Planctellipticum variicoloris: one gene and its partner. The protein of the gene in region 1 binds, or shares a complex with, the protein of each later gene. Links are inferred from orthologs where the notes say so. Each region holds a gene or a part of one and is shown in the gene's direction. Other genes may lie near its edges. The genes, in order: accD and SH412_RS13990.

Region 1 (9,208 bases):
ACCGCCGAACGACTGCCCGCTGGCGGTCGTCTCGGGACACGTCCGCGTCCCGGAAGTCGTGATTCGGCCGCGACGCCTGCTGATCGACACCACCGGCGGCACGCACGGCAACCTGAGCTGCGTCCTGCTCCCCGAAAACCGGGTCGTCTCCTCCGGCGAAGCCGCCTCCCCGGTCGCATCCTCCTCCGCCAAACCCAAATCCTGGTGGAAACTCTGGTAACCCGCCGGGGGCGGGGCCGCTGCCGACTCAGAAATGGGTTTGTCGTGGATGCCGCATTCGGCGGCGATGAATAGAGTGGCGCCCGGAGAAACGATCGGCGGGATCGTCAAACAGGAATATGTACATGCATTGGTCGCTGCCCGCCGGTCGCGCGGACAATCGCGCTCTCGTTCAGTCATGCGATAGCCGCAGGCTCTGGAAATCGTAAGGTGCGGTTGTCCGCAGTACCGACGACCGTTGCTTGTTCCCACGCTCCGGTATTCCTATAATTCGGCGCATTCCGGGCGTAACCGGAGGTATACAAACGGCTTGGCTTCAGCAGGCTTTGCGTCTCACGCAATCCCGCCAGCCGGGCTTGGTTCGTAAGGAGTTTCCCACAGTGGCAGCGGTGCGTGTCGGTATCAACGGTTTCGGTCGGATTGGTCGCGTGGCGTTCCGTGCAATGGCCGCCCGCCCGGACGAATTTGAGATTGTCGCGATCAACGACCTCGGGAAGCCGGACTCGCTGGCCACCCTGCTGAAGTACGACAGCGTCCAGGGACGGTTCAACGGAACCGTTTCCTGCGAAGGCGATTCGATCATCGTCAACGGCAAGAAGGTCAAGGTCTGTGCGGAGAAGGATCCGCGCAACTTGCCCTGGAAAGACCTCGGCGTCGAAATCGCCCTGGAATCGACCGGCTTCTTCACCGGCCGCGCGAAGGACGGCAAGCCCGGCTACGACAGCCACATCGAAGCGGGCGCCCGCAAGGTGATCCTCTCCGCCCCCGCCAAGGATAAGCCGGACCTGACGGTCGTCATGGGCGTCAACGACAATCAGCTCACCGCCGAGCACAAGACGATCTCGAACGCAAGCTGCACCACGAACTGCCTGGCTCCCGTCGCCATGATTCTGCAGGAAAAGTTCGGCATCGCCAGCGGCCTGATGACGACCTGCCACGCCTACACCAACGATCAGCGCGTGTCGGACCAGTTGCACGACAACATCTATCGTTCGCGGGCCGCCGCCATCAACATCATCCCCACCACGACCGGCGCCGCGAAGGCCGTCGGCGAAGTGCTGCCGGCCTTGAACGGCAAGCTCACCGGGATCTCGCTCCGCGTACCGGTCCCCGTCGGCAGCATTGTCGACCTCGTCGTCAACCTGGAGAAGGACGTCACCGAAGCCGAGATCAACGGCGCGATCAAGGAAGCCGCCGAAGGCCGGCTCAAGGGAATTCTGGAATACACCGAAGACCCGATCGTCTCCAGCGACGTCATCGGCAACCCCCACAGCTCGATCTTCCACGCCCCCTGGACCATGGTCCTGCAGAAGCGGATGGTCAAGGTCCTCTCGTGGTACGACAACGAGTTCGGCTACTCCAGCCGGACCGCCGACCTGATCGCCAAGGTCGCCCGTCTGTAGTCGGAACGGGAAGGCTCCCCTTCCTCTGCGGTCTTGTCCCGGCGGGGCGTCAGCCCCGCCGGGCAATCCGCCGCCGGATCGCCGCCCTGTCCGGTGCGGCAACTGGAAAACTTCTCAGCTTGGTCTGGGTCCCATGGATCGACGATCCCGTCTGGCCAGTCTGGCTGCCGATCACCCGCTGATCGCGCCGTCGATGCTGAAATGCGATTTCGCCGATCTCGTCGGCGAATTGTCCAGGCTCGACGCGGCCGGCGCGGACGTCATTCACTGGGACGTCATGGACGGCCACTTCGTGCCGAACCTGTCCTACGGCCCGATGCTGATCCAGGCGGCCCGGAAGCGGTCCGAGCGGTTCTTCGACGCGCACCTGATGATCTCGGATCCCGGCAAGTACCTGGACGAGTATCTCCAGGCGGGCTGCGACGCGATCACGATCCATATTGAAGCCGTTCCCGACCCGACGCCGGTGCTGTCGCGGATTCGCGAGGCCGGGCGCGTGGCCGGTCTGGCGCTGAACCCGGGGACCCCGGTCTCCGCAATCGAGCCCTTTCTGCCCGCCTGCGACCTGGTCCTCGTCATGAGCGTCCAGCCGGGATTCGGCGGTCAGAGGTTCATGCCCGAAGTGCTGCCGAAGCTGCAGCGATTGAAAGAGATTGTGTCACCGAAGACGGTGCTGTCGATCGACGGGGGCATTGCGGCCTCCACGATTTCGGCGGCCTCCGCGGCAGGAGCCCGGCTGTTTGTCGCCGGCAGCTCTGTTTTTGACGCCGCGGAGTACGGTCCGGCGATCGCCAATCTGGCGCATCTGGCCGGAGCGTAGCACGGATCTTCCCTGAAGGAGCTCGGTAGAGTTCATGGCGATTGTGGTGCTGGTTCGCCCGGGTGCAACGGCGTTTGAGTTGCAGGACCGGATCGAAGGCTCGTTGAGCCTGCCGATGTGCGAATCGTGTGTCGTGGTGATGGAACAGCTCGTCGAGGCCCTGCCCCGCGAAGTCTCTCCCCGCGTCGTTTTCTGCGGTCCCGCCGAGTCGTCCCGGGCGACGGCGGAATCGCTGGGAGGCTGGCTCGGCGTCCCGGTCAAAGCGACAGAAACCCTGGGAAACATCAATCTCGGGCTCTGGCAGGGGCTCCCGGAAGACGACGTCCGGCGCAAGCAACCCCGGCTGATCAAGCAGTTCGAAGAAAACTCGGTCTCAGTCTGCCCCTCGGGCGGCGAGACCATCGCCGAGTTCGTCGATCGCGTGGGAGAAACGCTCGAACGTCCATTGCGAAAATTCGACGCGATTGCGATTGTGATGGCCGAACCCGGAGCGTCGCTGGTGCGGCAGATGCTGCTGGGGCAGCCCTACGTGCTGGAGCGTCTGACCAATCGACTTCCCCCCGAAGAACGGGTGGAGTTCATCAATACGGAAACCGGCGCCTTCGGACACTGCTGGAACGAGATCCGCCGAGAACCGGTCGGCGCTGGACGAGTCGCTCGCTGAGATTGCGCCACATCGAGGCCGTTATGAATACCGAAGTTCCCGATTCGGACGCCAGCTCGCAGGCCCGCAAGAAGCGCGGCGTGCCCGAGGGCCTGTGGATCCGCTGCGACGCCTGCAAGAACACCGTGTTCAAAAAGCAGGTCGACAAGAACTTCGGACTCTGTCCCGATTGCGGCCATCACTTCTACATCTCCGCCCAGAATCGCATCGAGCAGTTGCTGGATCCGGAGAGCTTTGAAGAGTGGTATGCGGATCTCTCGCCGCTCGATCCGCTCGGCTTCGCCGATTCCAGACCTTATAAGGATCGGCTCGTCGCCGAGCAGCGCAAGACCGGACTGAAGGAAGCCTGCATCGTCGGCCGGGGTTACATGCGCGGGCGCCCGCTCGTCTTCGGGCTGACCGACTCGGCCTTCATCATGGGGAGCATGGGCTCGGTCGTTGGCGAGAAGCTGACGAGGGCCATCGAACGCGCGACCGAATTGTCGCTCCCCGTCGTGATCGTCAGCGGGTCCGGCGGCGGCGCCCGGATGCACGAGGGCATCCTGTCCCTGATGCAGATGGGCAAAGTCTCCGCCGCACTGGCGCGGTATCAGTCGGCGGGGGGGCTGTTCATCTCGGTGCTGACGAATCCGACGATGGGCGGCGTCGCGGCCAGTTTCGCGTCGCTGGGCGACATTATCATCGCCGAACCGAAGGCGCTGATCGGCTTCGCCGGTCCGCGCGTGGTCAAGGCGACGGTGAAGATCGAGCTCCCGCCGGACTTCCAGACCAGCGAATTCCTGTTGAAGCACGGATTCGTCGACCGCATCGTGGCGCGCCCCGAACTGCGGAGCGAGATCGCCCGCCTGTTCGACTACTGCGGCAAGTGACGCCGGCCATCCGACATCATCCGGGCGGAAGCGCGCGGTCTTCAGGTCCGTTCTCCGGGCTGTGATGGTCGCTTGGCGGGCAGCGGCGGTATACTGCAGTCTCCCGTCGACTCCCGAGTTCCGATCCGTCTGTTCGAGCCGGTGCCTGCTCCATGTGGAAGTATCTGACGTCGTTGCTGCAGCGGAAGCCCCGCGTCGACAAAGTCGACATCGTCCGCCGGTTCGAGCTGATCAGCCGCGTCGGCCAGGGGAGCATGTCCAAGGTCTGGAAGGCGCGCGATTCGCGCAGCGGACGGATCGTGGCCCTCAAGGTGCTGGACCTGGAGAAGACCCGCAAGCTCGAAGCCCGCTTCGACAAACGGCTGAAGAAGCCGACCGAGGGGGAGATCGCGATTGCGCTCAAGCATCCGCGGATCGTGGAAACGACCGAATACGGGATGACGACGAACGGCGAGCAGTATCTGGTGATGGAGTACGTCGAAGGGATGGCCCTCAGCGTCCTGATCGACGCCCAGAACGACGTGATGAAGAAGTATCGCGTCCGGATAATGATCGAGCTGGGGGATGCGATCCAGTACTTCCACAAGCAGCAGTGGATTCACCGCGACATCTGCCCGCGGAACGTCCTGCTCGACATGCAGTACCACGTCAAGCTCATCGACTTCGGGCTGGTCGTGCCGAATACGCCGCCGTACCAGGCGCCCGGCAACCGGACCGGAACGGCGAACTATATGGCCCCCGAGCTGGTGAAGCGGCAGCGGACTGACCAGCGGATCGACATCTTTTCGTACGCGGTGACGTGTTACGAAATGTGCGCCGGGCGGATGCCGTGGGACGCCGCCGGGACCCTGGAAGCAGTGATGCAGCACATGAATACGCCGGCGACCGACCTGCGAGTCTACGCCCGCGATATCGATCCGGAGCTGTCGGACACGATCATGAAGGGGCTGGAGCTGCGGCCCGACGATCGCTGGCAGACGATGGCCGAAATGCTGCAGCCGTTGCGGCAGTTGCCCGGCGCAACGATTCAGGGATGACTCTCCTCCGCCGCTGGCGGAGCCGATCAGGAGGATGGGGTGGCTGATTTGTCGTTGAGTGCGCCGCGCGGAAGTGCAACGGCTGCGGGGGGACACCTGTCGGGGCTCAACCCGTCGCAGAAGGACGCGGTCCTGACGCTGGCGGGGCCCCTGCTGGTCCTGGCGGGGGCGGGCACGGGCAAGACGCGCGTCATCACCTACCGCATGGCCGAGCTGATCCGGACGGGAACCCAGCCCGACCGCATTCTGTCGGTCACCTTTACGAACAAGGCCGCCAAGGAAATGCAGGAGCGCATGTCGTCCCTGCTGGGCGGAAAGCGACAGCGATCACGCCCCGTCGTCTCCACGTTCCACTCGCTGTGCGTGAAGATCCTGCGGCAGGAGATCACGGCCCTGGGCTACCCCGGGACGTTCCTGATCTACGACCGCGGCGATCAGGAATCGGCGGCCCGCAAGGCGCTCCGCGACATCCGCGTCCCCGACACGTCCCTCCGTCCCGGCGATCTGCTGGCGCAGATCAGCAAGTGGAAAACGCTGGGCGTCGGTCCGGAGGACGCGCGGGACTTCATCGAAGACGATCGCGGCATGCTGGCCGCCGCCGGCTACCGCAAGTACCAGGCGAGTCTGCGGGCCGCCGGCGCGGTCGATTTCGACGATCTGCTCATGCTGACGGATCTGCTGTTCCACGAATTCCCAGACGTCCTCGGCCGTCAGCAGCAACGCTTCGACCACGTGCAGATCGACGAGTACCAGGACACCAACGAGATGCAGTTCCGGATCATCCGGGACCTCGTGCTGCCGCATGGCAACCTGTGCGTCGTCGGCGACGACGACCAGTCGATCTACGGCTGGCGCGGGGCCGAAGTCAAGCACATCCTCGGCTTTCAGCAGCACTTTCCGGGCGCCAAGGTCGTCCGACTGCAGGACAACTACCGCTGCACGCGGCAGATTCTCGACCTGGCCAACTCGCTGGTCAAACACAACCGCGGACGCCACGAAAAGACGCTGGTCGCCCACAAAGACGGCGTCGAAGTCCTGGTCCGCCCGTATGCCGACGAACAGACCGAAGCGGAAGGGGTCGTCCGCGAGATCAACTATCTCACCAAACAGCTCAACATCCCTCCCGGCGATATCGCCATCCTGTTCCGCACCAACGAGCAGCCGCGGCTGTTCGAGCAGGAGCTCAGGCGCCTGAATATCCCCTACACCCTGGTCGGCGGCCAATCGTTCTTCGATCGGCGGGAAGTGCGGGATATGATGGCCTACCTGAAAGCCATCGCTCATCCCGAGGACGAAGTCTCGCTGCTGCGGATCATCAACACCCCGGCCCGCGGCATCGGTGATACCGCCGTGGAAAAGGTCCTGACGCGGGCCGTCAAATCGGGTCAGAAATTCTGGGCGGCGGTCCCCGACGCCGTGGCGGCGAAAGAAATCACCGTCAAGACGGCCAAGGCGATGGAGGAGTTTCATCATCTCCTGGCGCGGTTCCGCAGTCAGCTTCAGACCCCCGGGCAGAAAATCAGCACGCTCCTCCGCGAATTGGTCGACGTCATCGACTACGAGTCGGAGATTGAGAAGCAGTACAAGGAAAAGCACCAGCAGCTCGCCCGCTCGGGGACGATCGACGAGTGCATCGAAGCCCTGGAACAGTACGAAGAGCGGACGCACCAGCCGACGCTCTCGGAATTCCTCGAACAGACGACCCTGGAGGGGCGGGAAGAGAACTTCGGCAACGACGACAAGCAGCTCGATCGACCCGCGGCGAAACTGATGACGCTGCACAGCGCCAAGGGACTCGAGTTCCCCCGCGTGTTCCTCGTCGGGCTCGAAGAAGGGATCCTGCCGCACAAGCGATCGGTGGATGCGGAGGGGGACGATCCCAATGCGATCGAAGAAGAGCGGCGGCTGGCGTACGTCGGCGTGACGCGGGCCAAGGACTACCTGACGCTGACGCGCGCCGAAACGCGCACGAGTTACGGCAAGCGCAAGCTGACCAAGGTCTCGCGGTTTCTGCGAGAAATGTTCGATCTCGACAGCGAAGAAGAAGCCGCCCTGCTCGGGAAGTAGCCCCGCCATGACACAGTACCTCCTCGCCCTCGAAACCAGCGGACGGACCGGCAGCCTGGCGCTGCTGGCGGACGGGAGCGTGCGCGAAACGAAACGTCTCGACGACGTCGGCCGACGACACGCCCAGACCCTCGTCAGCGAGATCCACGACCTGCTCGGACGACACGGTCTCACGCCGCAAGATCTCTCCGCAGTCGCGGTCAGCCGGGGCCCCGGAAGTTTTACCGGACTGCGAGTCGGAATCGTCTGCGCCAAAACATTCGCCTACGCCGCGGGGCTGAAGCTGCTGGCGATCGACACCTTTGACGCCATCGCGGCCGCCGCGCCCGAGGACGCCCGAGTCGTCCAGATTGTCGACGATGCCCAGCGCGGCGATCTGTTCGTGGCGACCTTTCGACGCGGGTCCGACGGCAAGCTGACGGCCGACGGGCCCGTGACGATTGCCCCGGCGGAAGTCTGGGTCGCCGCCGCGGAGCCCGACGCACTGGTGCTCGGTCCGGCAGCCGCGGCGCTGCTCGACCTCGGGTTGCGGTCGAGAGTCGCCGCCGAACCCGCGCAGAACTTTCCCGCCGCAGGCGTCGTAGGGCGTCTGGCCTGGGAACGCTTCGCGCGAGGAGAAGCGGACGACTTCTGGACCGCAGGCCCGTACTATCTGCGGGCCAGCGCGGCCGAGGAAAAGTGGGCGCTGTCGCATGGAGGCGCTTCGCCTCGGGCCTGATTCGCGAGCCGAGTCAATTGCCGAAGAACTTCTGGACGATCCGGCGCAAGCAGGGCTATACTGAGCCCGCCAGATCACAGAGCGCGGTCGAAACTCCACGTCATATCAACGGAGGTGTCGCATGGCTTTGTACGAGATCGAAACGACCGCACACATCATGATTGCCTGGGGACAGAGTCAGGCCGAGGCGGAGTCCGCGATTCGCGAGCACTACCCCGACGAAGACATCGTCCGGATCACCAAGCGCCCTCGCGATGTGTGGGTCATCTCCAAGCGGCTCCTTGGAATCGAAGGCGCCACGGAGCCCTGCCACGCCGCCCGCGACTGCCTCAGCAAGGCTCGCGGCGACAAAGTCCACGCGATCCGGCTTTACATGCAGGATACCGGCGTCGATCTGCAGCAGGCCCAGCGGGCGATCGAGACGAACATGTCGCTGGGCTGGTAAAACAGGCCGATTTGAGTTCAATTAGCACGCGGACGCAGGCGGGCCGCACGGGAACCGTGCGGCCCGCCCTTCGTTTGCAGGACGGCGCAATTCCGACAACCGGGAGTGAAAGAACATCGTGGCGAGATTGCTCGAACGAAAAGTGGCGCTGGTCACCGGCGCCGGGCGAGGACTGGGACGGGCCTTCGCCGAGCGGCTGGCCGCGCTCGGCTGCCATGTCGGCATCCACGGCATGCGCGAAAACGGCCCCGCCGAATACGGCGAAGGGACCACGCTGACCGAGACTGCCCGTCAGATCGCCGAACAGTTCGGCGTCCGCACCGTGCGGGTCCTGGGTGACCTGACTCTCGAAGCGGACGCCGCGCGAGTCGTCGCGACGGTGGGAGCCGAACTCGGCCCGCTCGACGTCCTCGTGCACAACGCGGGCGGCGACATCGCCGCCGCCGGCGGCAAACCGAATCCCAACGACGCCGTCATGATCAAGGAAGTCGACGTCCGGTCCGTGATGGACCGCAACCTGCTGAGCACCGTGCTGATCTGCCAGCAGGCCGCCCGCGTGATGATGCCCCGCAAGTCCGGACGAATTGTGACGATCAGCTCGATCTCGGCGTTCAAAGGCAGCGAAAACAGCGCAATCTACGCCACCGCCAAGGCGGCGGTCGTCGAATACACGCGCTGCCTCGCCGTGCAGATGCGACCGTACAACGTGACGGTCAACAGTCTCGCGCCAGGGGACACCCGGACCGGACGTTACCTCGGCACGCGGCACGTCCCCGAGGACCGGCTCGTCAGCGATGGAACCCTCGATCGCGTCGCCCTCGTCGATGAAGTCGCTCGCGTCGTCGAGTTCTTCGCCGGCCCCCTGGGAGACTTTGTCACCGGACAGGTCCTGCGCGTCGACGGCGGCAGTCAGTGCTGGCCGGGATAGCCCGCGCGGTTGAAGAATTGTTGCAAGGAGTCCCGAAC
Region 2 (9,147 bases), 770 kb from region 1 along the record:
CGGCGAGCTTGAAGACCTCTTCGCGAATCTTGAGCTGCTCGGCCTCTTGCGCCCCGCGAAAACGGACTTTCAGGTCGTCGACTTTCTTGATCAGTTCGTCTCGCCGTGCGGTGAGCGTTTTCCATTCCGTCGCGGCGTCCTTGGCCGCGGGAGGGGCCGCGGCGGCAATGGTGACGACGCCGGGCCACGGCAACGCAAGCAGCGCACCGGCAAGACTCAGACGGGCCATGAGAAAGCGCATCGGCGGAAAACTCCGGGGCAGGGGGGGCTCGGATCGTTCCGGAAGCAACGTCTCCCCCGATACGATCCCAGCGCTGCTGGCAGGTCGTTCAATATAATCGCTTGACACTGCCACGGAAAGACGCGGCCCCCGGCAATCCGGTCTCTGCGGCAGGAACCAGGTTTGCGGCGGCGGCAGAGTCTGAATTTCCGCGATCACCGGAGCCTGGCGGTCCGCCGCGTTTCAGTTTTGCAACACGCGCCGGATGCAGATGCCGCCGGCAGTCAGCAGCAGCGCATTCGCCGACCACACTGCCCAGGTGGGATCGACCATCCCGGTCTTCGACAGATTCTGGCTCATCATGGCAACGGGGTAGTAGATCACCAGAATCGGCAGGAAGCAGAACAGGAAGCTGGTCAAAAACTGCTTGCGGGCCATCAATATGGCGAACGGACTGCCGACCAGCACAAAGAAAAAGCAGCTCGTCGCCATCGCAAATCGAGTGTTGACCTCGGTTCTCATCCGGCGGATCTGTCCGGCGCCTTCTTGGTGTTCGTAGGACCGCATCACAAACGAATTGCCGCCGAGCCGCTCGAAATCCCCGGTCGCCAGAGCAAACGCGGCTTCAATCGCGTCCGCATCCCGCAGTCGTTCGCTCGAAAGCTCCGACGTTCGCAGCTTTCCCTGAATGTCCAGGATTCTCATGGTCTGGACCTGCAGCCCGGCCCGGTCGATCGGCAACGGGAATCGGTCTTCGTGGTTCTCGAACCAGCCCGAGATCCGCCCCGGAGCATTGATGCGCGCATTCTTCATCTGCACGACCACTTCCTGCCGGTTCAGGTCAAAACTCAACCGGGCCTCTTCCGCCTGGGCGGTGAAGGTCTCCTTGCCGCTGGGCGAGTAGCGGAAGGTCGGCATGATCAGCACGCGATTTCGCACGTCGAGCACGGTGATTGCAATTCCGAGCTTGCGATTATTGACCTGCGACTGGGTCCTCAGCTTGTCGAGGAAAAGGTTCTCCATCGCCAGCCGGACGACCCGCCCGATGTTCCCCATCGACCACGGAATGATCTGGTCGGTCATAAACAGGGTGCCGACGCTCAGAACGGCGCCCAGAAAATAGGATGGCCAGATCAGCGAAATGACGTGCACGCCGGCCGACTTCGCGGCGATGATTTCCCGGTCGGCCGACATTCGACCGTAGACCACGCAGACCGTCAGCAGCATCGTCGCGGGAATGGTGTAGGGCAGCAGGCTCGGCGGAATGTACGGCAGGATCTGGATGATCTCACCCAGTCCCAGGCCGTGCTGCCGCGCCTGCGCGACCACGCCGACGAAGACGAGCAGCACCGTGAAAATCGTGACCAGCACGCTGAAAACGCGTACCAGCTCCCACAGGATATACCGCTCAAGCAGCCGCATTGCGTGACGCACCGTCCCTGGTGACCGGACCGTTTCCCCGGCGTGAAACCGGTTGATTTACGCCAACCGGCCCGCCGGGTCAATCCCGTCCCGCAGCCGGCATGCATCGGTTCAGTGGTCTGAGGCCAGGCATCCGCCGGGGCAGGGGACGGGGCCGCGCTGCGGCCCGACGACCGAGTCTCGCTGCTTTCATCCGGCAGCGCCCGTTGACAATCTCGGGAAACAGGTCGTACCGTACACGCTGGTTTTAGGGAATAGGCCATGACGGCGGTCGCCGTTCGACTCTCCAATTCGAAAATCACCAGTCGAGGCTCGACATGATTGGCATGCGGTGGTGCAAACCGGCTTTGGCGGCGGGATTCTTAGGATCGGTGGTGGCCGGGAGCCCGGTGCTGGCTCAAGCCCCCCAGACTCCCGCTGCACCGGGCACAAAGGCGGCTGCGCCTGTGGCCGTGGCCGGCGATCAGGTCGTCGTCAAACGGGAGACGCCCAGAATCCTCCCGCCGCAGGACTATCGGGTTCCTCTGATTCTCGAACCCTACACGTTATTCACGCTCACAGCGCCCCATGACGGCCTGGTCCGCCAGGTGAGCGCCAAGGCTGGACAGAAGCTGATTTCCCAGGCCGACCTGGTCCGTTTCGACAATACGGAAGCGCGCCTTCGCCACCAGCGGGCCGCCGCGTTGCACAAAGCCGCGACCCTGGAACAGAAGCTCGCCCCCAAGGATGAAACTCAGGCCGAACTGGCCAAGGCCCGCGTCGAAGCGGCCAAGGCCGATCTCGATCTGGCGCAGTACCATCTGGACCAGACCGCGATTCGCGCTCCGCAGGCCGGTGAGGTGCTGCGAGTTCTGGTGGCGGAAGGTCAATTTGTCCGGGCGGGAGACCCTCTCGTTCAGTTTGGCGACCTGGCTCGCATGAAAGTCGAAGTTCCCGCCAGCCGGAGCGAGGTGCAAGTCGATCAGCCGCTGAAAATCAACATCGACTCCGCCGAAGTCGATGCCAAAGTCGAGTCGATTCTCCCGCTGGCGGAACGGTTTAATCCGCTCCGCGACCTGTTCGACTCCATCGCTTCGGCGGTCCTGGTCGTCGAGAATCCGGGCGGAAAGCTGCAGCCGGGGCAATCCGTCTTCGTGCCGATGATCCCTCGCCAGCCGGTCATTCAGGTGGCCTCAACCGCGATCGGAAATCTGCCGGATGGTCAGCGAAAAGTGCAAATCGTCCGTGCTTCGACCGTCCGCGACATTCCGGTCCAGTTGCTGGGAGGGCAGGGGCCGACACGGACGTTCGTCAGCGGCCCGTTCCTCGAAGGCGACGAAATCATCTACGAATCATCGCATCTCCTGGCAGACGGCTTCCAACTGAAGCCGGCTGGCGTCGCCGCGACGGCAGGCGCTGCGGGAGGTACTGCGCCGGGGACCACACCTCAACCGTCGAATCCCGCCCGAAATACCAGCGGTTTTTGACGCCGTCCCGCGCAGTCGGAATCTGACGTTTCGGCAGGCGGCGGCTGCGGACCGCTCGTCGGCGAGATGGCGAGAGCCTGCAGACTCAAAGCCCTCCCCCCCCCCGACCCACGATCTCTCCGCCCTGCGTTCCTTCCGATTCAGCGGCGCGACCCCGGTTCGCGATCACCAGCGCATGCCGCGTCGAGATCGGCCGGCCGGTGACTCGCGGCCGCGTTGACGATCCCTCTCATCCGGCAAATTCCGGAAATCAACGTTCCGGGAGCCGGCCTCTGCAGGACCGGTCTGACCGCTGAAATCCTCTGAGTTTTCCTGACGACATCCAGGCCGTTTCTCCGCTATACTCGGTAAGGTCGGTCTCCGGTTCCGGGAGGCCCGAAGCTCTGTGGAGAGAATCCGGTGTCGGAAGACGATCTGACAATTGATGGCTTTCAATTGACGACCTGCGTCGGCAGCGGCGGCACCAGTCAGGTCTGGGAAGTGGCGGAGCAGGGGACCAATCGCCACCTGGCCATGAAGATCGTCTACTCCAAAGTCCCCGATTACAAAGAGTGCAAGGCGATTCTCAAGCACGAGGCCGCCGTCTTCAAGACGCTCGATCACCCGAATATCGTCAAGTTCGACCGCTACCAGTCCTCGCGCGACTGGACCTATCTGCTGATGGAGTATTTCCGCGCTCCGAACATCAAGCAGCAGATCAAAGTCGACATCATTCCGGTCCACGCCCGCGTCAAGCCGCTGATGGAGCAGGTCTGTCTCGCGCTGGCTCACATTCATCAGAAGGGCTGGATTCACCGCGATCTGAAACCGGACAACATTCTGATGAACCGCGCGGCAGAAGTTCGCCTGGTGGATTTCTCGCTGACGGTCCGCCAGATGAGCGGTCTCGGCAAGCTGATCGGTTCGAAGCAGTTCAGCACCATTCAGGGCACGCGCACCTACATCGCTCCGGAGACGATCCGCCGCAAGGCCCCGACTCCCGCGACGGACCTTTACAGCCTGGGAATTACGTTCTTCGAGATTCTCGTCGGCAAGACCCCCTTTCAGGGATCCACGCCGCAGGACGTGCTGCAGAAGCATCTGACGGCGCAGGCCCCTGCTCCCTCCGAGTTCAATCCCAATGTCACGGCGGAGATGGATCGCGTCGTGCTGAAGCTTCTCAGCAAGAAGCCCGACGCCCGTTACAAGGATGTGGGCGAACTGCTCGGCGAACTGCGCCGAATCCGCATTTTCAAAGAGGATGTCGAAGAGAAACGCGTCGTCGTGGAAGACAAGCCCGAGGACCTGATGGAACAGATGAAATCGGGGGGCGTCAACAGCCGTCTCGATGCCCAGCGCGAACGCCTGGTCCGGGAGAACCCCGAGTTCGCGGTCGAGCTTCAGGAGCAGAAAGCCGCACGGGAAAAACGTCGCGCCGCCGATCGGGCCAAGATCCTGAAGGCCAAGGAGCCTGCGCCGGCGGCCCCCGCACCCCAGCAGCAGTTTCCGCCGCAGCAATACCCGCAGCAGCCGATGCCGATGATGCCGCAGATGTATCCCGGCATGCCGCCGCAGGGTTACCCGCAACAGTATCCACCACAGCAGTATCCCCCGCAGGGTTTTCCGCAGCCAGGCTATCCGGGCGCTCCGGGAATGCCGCAGCCGGGAATGATGCCCCCCGGCTACCCTCCTGGCCCCCAGTTTGCGCCCCCTCCCGGACAAGCCCCGCAGGTTCCGCAGCCGCCAGCCGCTGCACGTCCCGCAGCGCCGCAGCAACCGCCACGACCGACGCCTCAACCGCAGCCTGCCCGCCCGGCCGCACCGGCGCCGCAGCGACAGGCCGCTCCACCGGCGCCTCCGCCCCGACCCGCAGCCCCCCCGAAACCGGCGCAACCGGCTGCCGCCCGGGAAACCCGCAAGCAGCCGCTCCCGGAGGACGAGGATCTGCCGTTTATGACCGAATTGCCGGATGTGCTGTGATCTGCGATAGTATCGCGAACCGCCGTTCGCCGTGGAGCCGCTCCGCGGAATCGGCTGACGGTTCGCATGCCACTCCAGGATTGCACTCGTCCGATGAAATCGCAGTACGTGTTGCCGTTTGAACGCCCCATTTACGAGCTCGAAGAGCAGCTCGCGAAGTTAGAGGCGCAGCCCAATCCCACTTCCAACACGCTGGACGCAATCCGCAACATGCGGACCGAAATCCAGCGGATGAAGCGGGAGATCTTCGACAATCTCGACGCCTGGCAGACGGTCCAGGTCGCCCGTCATCAGGAACGCCCGCAAACCTGCGACTACATCGACCTGATGTGCGACGAATTCGTCGAACTTCACGGCGACCGCGCGTTCGGCGACGACCGGGCGCTGATCACCGGGTTCGCCCGGCTCGACGATCGTAAAGTGCTTCTCGTCGGCCAGCAGAAAGGGCGGACGCTCAAAGAGCGGAGCGAGTGCTATTACGGCTGCGCTCATCCGGAGGGCTACCGCAAAGCGCTGCTGAAAATGGAGATGGCCGCCAAATACGGCGTCCCCATCGTCTGTCTGATCGACACGCCCGGCGCCTATCCCGGCATCGGGGCCGAAGAGCGCGGCCAGGCTTACACGATCGCGGTGAATCTCCGCGAGATGATGCTGCTGCCGACTCCCATCGTCTGCGTCGTCATCGGAGAAGGGGGGTCGGGAGGGGCGCTCGGCATCGGCATGGGCGATTCGGTCTCGATGCTTCAGTTCGCCTACTACTCGGTCATCAGCCCCGAAGGCTGCGCCGGCATTTTGTGGAAGAGCAGCAAGTTCGCCGACCAGGCCGCCAAGGCGCTGAAGTTCACCGGCAAAGATCTGCTGAAGTTCGGCGTTGTGGACGAAGTGATTCCGGAGCCGCTCGGGGGCGCCCATCGGGCTCCGCGCGTGATGGCCTCAACGCTCAAGTCGACGATCGTCCGCAACCTGCGCTCGCTGGCGTCGCTGCCGGAGCGGGAGCTGCTCGATCGCCGCTACCAGAAGTTCCGCCAGATCGGCGTCTTCGAAGAGCTCGGCGCCAGCGAAGTCGCGCCCGCATAGCTTTGCGAATGCGTTTCGAGCGTGTTTGCGAGAATGGAATCCAGGCAAGGCTCGGGGCCGAAGGGCGGCCCCGAGCCTTGCGGCATTTCCGCGATTCGATGCCGGTCGCCCCGTTTTGCCGCCGCTACGCAACGTCCGATAATGTCCGTTATGTTGTTTTCCGCATGCAGAATCCAACGGGAAAACCCGGTTTTTCGATTCTGAGGAGGGGTTGCGGCAACACAACAGACCGGGGCCTCCTTCCCCGGCTCGGAGTCGCGGTTCGCACCGCCAACGGCAGTTGCCCGCCGAAGTCGCACGCGGTTGAAACGGCTCGCGTAGGACACCACGAGCACACGCGACAAACGGATTGTCGCCGCGTGCCTGGGGCCTGTCCAGACGAAGGGATCGCGTTTTTCCCGGCTCAGTCGCCGTGGCCGGCGGCTGCCGGTTCGGAGCGGCCAGGCTGGTCCGCAGTGCGGTCGTGACTGCGGCCGCGGATCTCGCGCCGGAGCTCAGCGATTCGGCGCTGCATCTCGGCCCGCTGTTCGGCCGTCGTCGGGCCGCCGGCGGCGGTAGCCGGTTCGACGGCCAGCGGAGGGAGGTCGAGTTCCTCCGCCCGTCTGGCGATCTCCTGGTAGGCCGATTCGTCGATCACGAACCGGCGTTGGCTGACCTCCGTGCGATCGAGGCCCCAGATGTGGGCCAGGATGCGGCAGACGTCGGGCTCGCGCGGGAGCTGGTTCATGGCGAGTTCGCCGCGGGCGATTTCGGCGACGATGCGGCCGTTGGGTTTGTTGCCGGCGCGGGTGGCGACCAGGACGGCGCCGCGGAGCGTGCCGTGCAGTTCGAGGTACGCGGCGAACTGCGGGACGGCTCCGGGCGGGATGGCGAGGACGCCGATCGAGCCTTTGCCCTGGCTCCACAGGGCCAGGTAGCCTTCCCACCGCCTGGGCTGGCCGCGCTGGCAGCCGTCGCAGAGGTCGGAGGGGTCGGTGTGGGGGACCGAGCGGCCGCCGAAGTGGAGTTCGGCCCCCTGGATGTCGTGACTGAGGATCGTGCCGCGGATGGGGAAGCCTGGCTTCACCCGGAGGATGGGGATGTTGGAGTGCGGCAGCTCCGATGGTCGGTTCGACCACGTGAATTCTGGCATCGTCATGTCCTTGACGAGGGTTCGAGGCGGGGACCGCCGGACCGTCCGGGGTCCAGGTATGCCTGGTTGGACGGCGGGCGGGGGTGCGAACCCGCGCCTTCAGTCTTCCCAGACACCAGTCGGAAGATACAAGGCGGAAGGCGTAAGATGCAAGATGCCGATGTCTAGATGTCTGATGCCTTAAGGCACTAGGTGCCGCAGGCATCAGGAACCCAGGCGCCAAGGCACGGAGGGGCGGGCGGGGGAGGGATTCGGCGGGGCTGAACGCCTGGGAGACGCTCTGCCGCGTTGGTCCGGGAGGACGGGGGTTGGGTCGTGCGGAGCCCTTCCCGGCCGTCTGGCGCAATTCTGGGCGGCCGGCTTTCGGCCAGGGGCGGTTGCCATGGATCCGCGAGCGGCGGCCGGCGGGGAGCGGTCGGAGTTGCAGACGGGCCGGCTGGAGTGGCGATCGTGGTCGCCCTGGGCGGGCGTCGATCGCCGGCCGATCGGCCAGAGCGGGGCGTGCCTGGGCGGTTGGGCGCGCGGGATCCGGCGCGGGAGAGCGAGCCGGCGGAGCCGGCTGCGGGCCGTTCGCCGGCTGAGCCGGCGGCCGGCGGGAGCGTGGCGAACGAGGAGAACAGCCTGGCCGCCGGAGCGGCCAGGCTGCGGACGGCCGAGACGTCAATCGGCGTCGAACGGCGGTTCGATGCGAGCGCGGATCTCTTCCTCCGCTTCGCCGATGCGGTGCTCGATGCTCGTGACGATGTGCGACACCTCCTGCTTGCGTTCCCAGCCGACGATGAGTTCGCGAATCCGCTGCAGTTGCGTAAACGCGACGTCGAGCCGTTCGAGTGCCTTTTCCAACGAACCGATGTGCGTGCCGGCCATGAGAAAACCCTTTCGAACCGAGTGAAACCGCCCGCCGCCCTGTGCTGCGGACAGCGGCCGACGAGCGGAGCAACAAGGGGGAGCCTTTGGGCGCCCGCATCCGAATTCCGCGGCACGACGCCGCGGAATTCGGACGGCCGTCCGCGGCCGCCCGAAGGGTGCAAGCCCGAAGCAGCAGCGGGATGCGGCCCTTGTTGCGGAGCCTCCACAATGGAGGGCCCGCAGCAGTATTTTAGGTCACAATTCGCCAGTGGGTGGCCGGAAGCCGCCCGCTCAGTCGGCAGGAGGCCGCGAAGGGCAGGAGGCCCGTCCTTACGAAGCGGGCACGATGCCCGCCCCGCCCGTCAGGCGGGGTCTTGCGGGCCGGCTTTGCGGCCACGATGTACGGAGCCGGCTTTGCCGGCGTAGTGAGCCGCGCAGCGGAGCGGCCGCGGCAGTGCGGAGTTGATAACGGCCGCCAGGCCGGCCGGCAGGGAGGCCGGCCGGCGAGAAGACGCGAACCGCCCGGCGGCGTGGCCGCACGAAGCGGCCGCGACGCAGCGGCGGCCGGCGGACCGGCAGGAAGCCGGGCCGGTGGACGACGCCCGCCGCGCAGAGCGGCGCGGGGCGGGAGCCCTGGCGGCAGGAGGCCGCCCATACCGGCGAAGCAAGGATGCGCAGCTCCGTATGAGTGCAATGTGCGTGGCGGTCGTTGCAGCGTCGATCGTGGGATCGACCAGGGGAAGCGGCGGTTGTGCGGCGTCGCGGGCCCGGGCGGCGTCCCCTGCTCTGCGGCGTGGCGAGTGGGCGGCCAGTCTGTCGGGCGGGCGACGTGGGGCGGCGGGATCTCGAGTCGACGGCGAACGCGGAGCCTGGCTCGTGTGGATCGACGTCGGCGAGGGGCGAAGAGGCCTGCAGGTGGAAGCGGTCGGGGAGGAGGTGCAGAGGAGTTGCTTCGACGCCTGCAGGCGCGTCCGGGACGCGCATTGAGGAAGGCACTGGTGCGAGGGGATGTCAAGGTCGAT

What was found.
Region 2: the proteins of accD (region 1) and SH412_RS13990 are in contact, whole or in part, in a solved structure (PDB 8UXZ), measured with the Escherichia coli proteins. The link is inferred for Planctellipticum variicoloris from one-to-one orthologs.

What each region holds. Positions count from the first base shown.
Region 1 is NZ_CP130886.1:2,843,834-2,853,041, reverse strand. The notes cover bases 2,145-5,052. They hold accD (acetyl-CoA carboxylase, carboxyltransferase subunit beta), read left to right. Parts: upstream 2,145-3,129; coding sequence 3,130-3,975; downstream 3,976-5,052. Other genes in these bases: SH412_RS11060 (ATP-dependent helicase), read left to right, coding at 5,052-5,052; SH412_RS11065 (serine/threonine protein kinase), read left to right, coding at 4,128-5,012; SH412_RS11075 (histidine phosphatase family protein), read left to right, coding at 2,477-3,106; rpe (ribulose-phosphate 3-epimerase), read left to right, coding at 2,145-2,442. Outside these bases: SH412_RS11090 (metallophosphoesterase), read left to right, coding at 1-220; gap (type I glyceraldehyde-3-phosphate dehydrogenase), read left to right, coding at 600-1,622; more of rpe, read left to right, coding at 1,756-2,144; more of SH412_RS11060, read left to right, coding at 5,053-7,079; tRNA (adenosine(37)-N6)-threonylcarbamoyltransferase complex dimerization subunit type 1 TsaB, read left to right, coding at 7,087-7,797; SH412_RS11050 (DUF6793 family protein), read left to right, coding at 7,919-8,242; SH412_RS11045 (SDR family NAD(P)-dependent oxidoreductase), read left to right, coding at 8,361-9,170.
Region 2 is NZ_CP130886.1:3,618,221-3,627,367, reverse strand. What follows is about bases 4,306-7,152. They hold SH412_RS13990 (acetyl-CoA carboxylase carboxyltransferase subunit alpha), read left to right. Parts: upstream 4,306-5,160; coding sequence 5,161-6,144; downstream 6,145-7,152. Other genes in these bases: SH412_RS13985 (hypothetical protein), read right to left, coding at 6,548-7,152; SH412_RS13995 (serine/threonine protein kinase), read left to right, coding at 4,306-5,067. Also shown: SH412_RS14010 (peptidylprolyl isomerase), read right to left, coding at 1-241; SH412_RS14005 (LptF/LptG family permease), read right to left, coding at 464-1,642; SH412_RS14000 (efflux RND transporter periplasmic adaptor subunit), read left to right, coding at 1,960-3,108; more of SH412_RS13995, read left to right, coding at 3,508-4,305; more of SH412_RS13985, read right to left, coding at 7,153-7,276; SH412_RS13980 (hypothetical protein), read right to left, coding at 7,937-8,143; SH412_RS13975 (hypothetical protein), read right to left, coding at 9,147-9,147. UniProt on the Escherichia coli protein: Component of the acetyl coenzyme A carboxylase (ACC) complex. First, biotin carboxylase catalyzes the carboxylation of biotin on its carrier protein (BCCP) and then the CO(2) group is transferred by the carboxyltransferase to acetyl-CoA to form malonyl-CoA.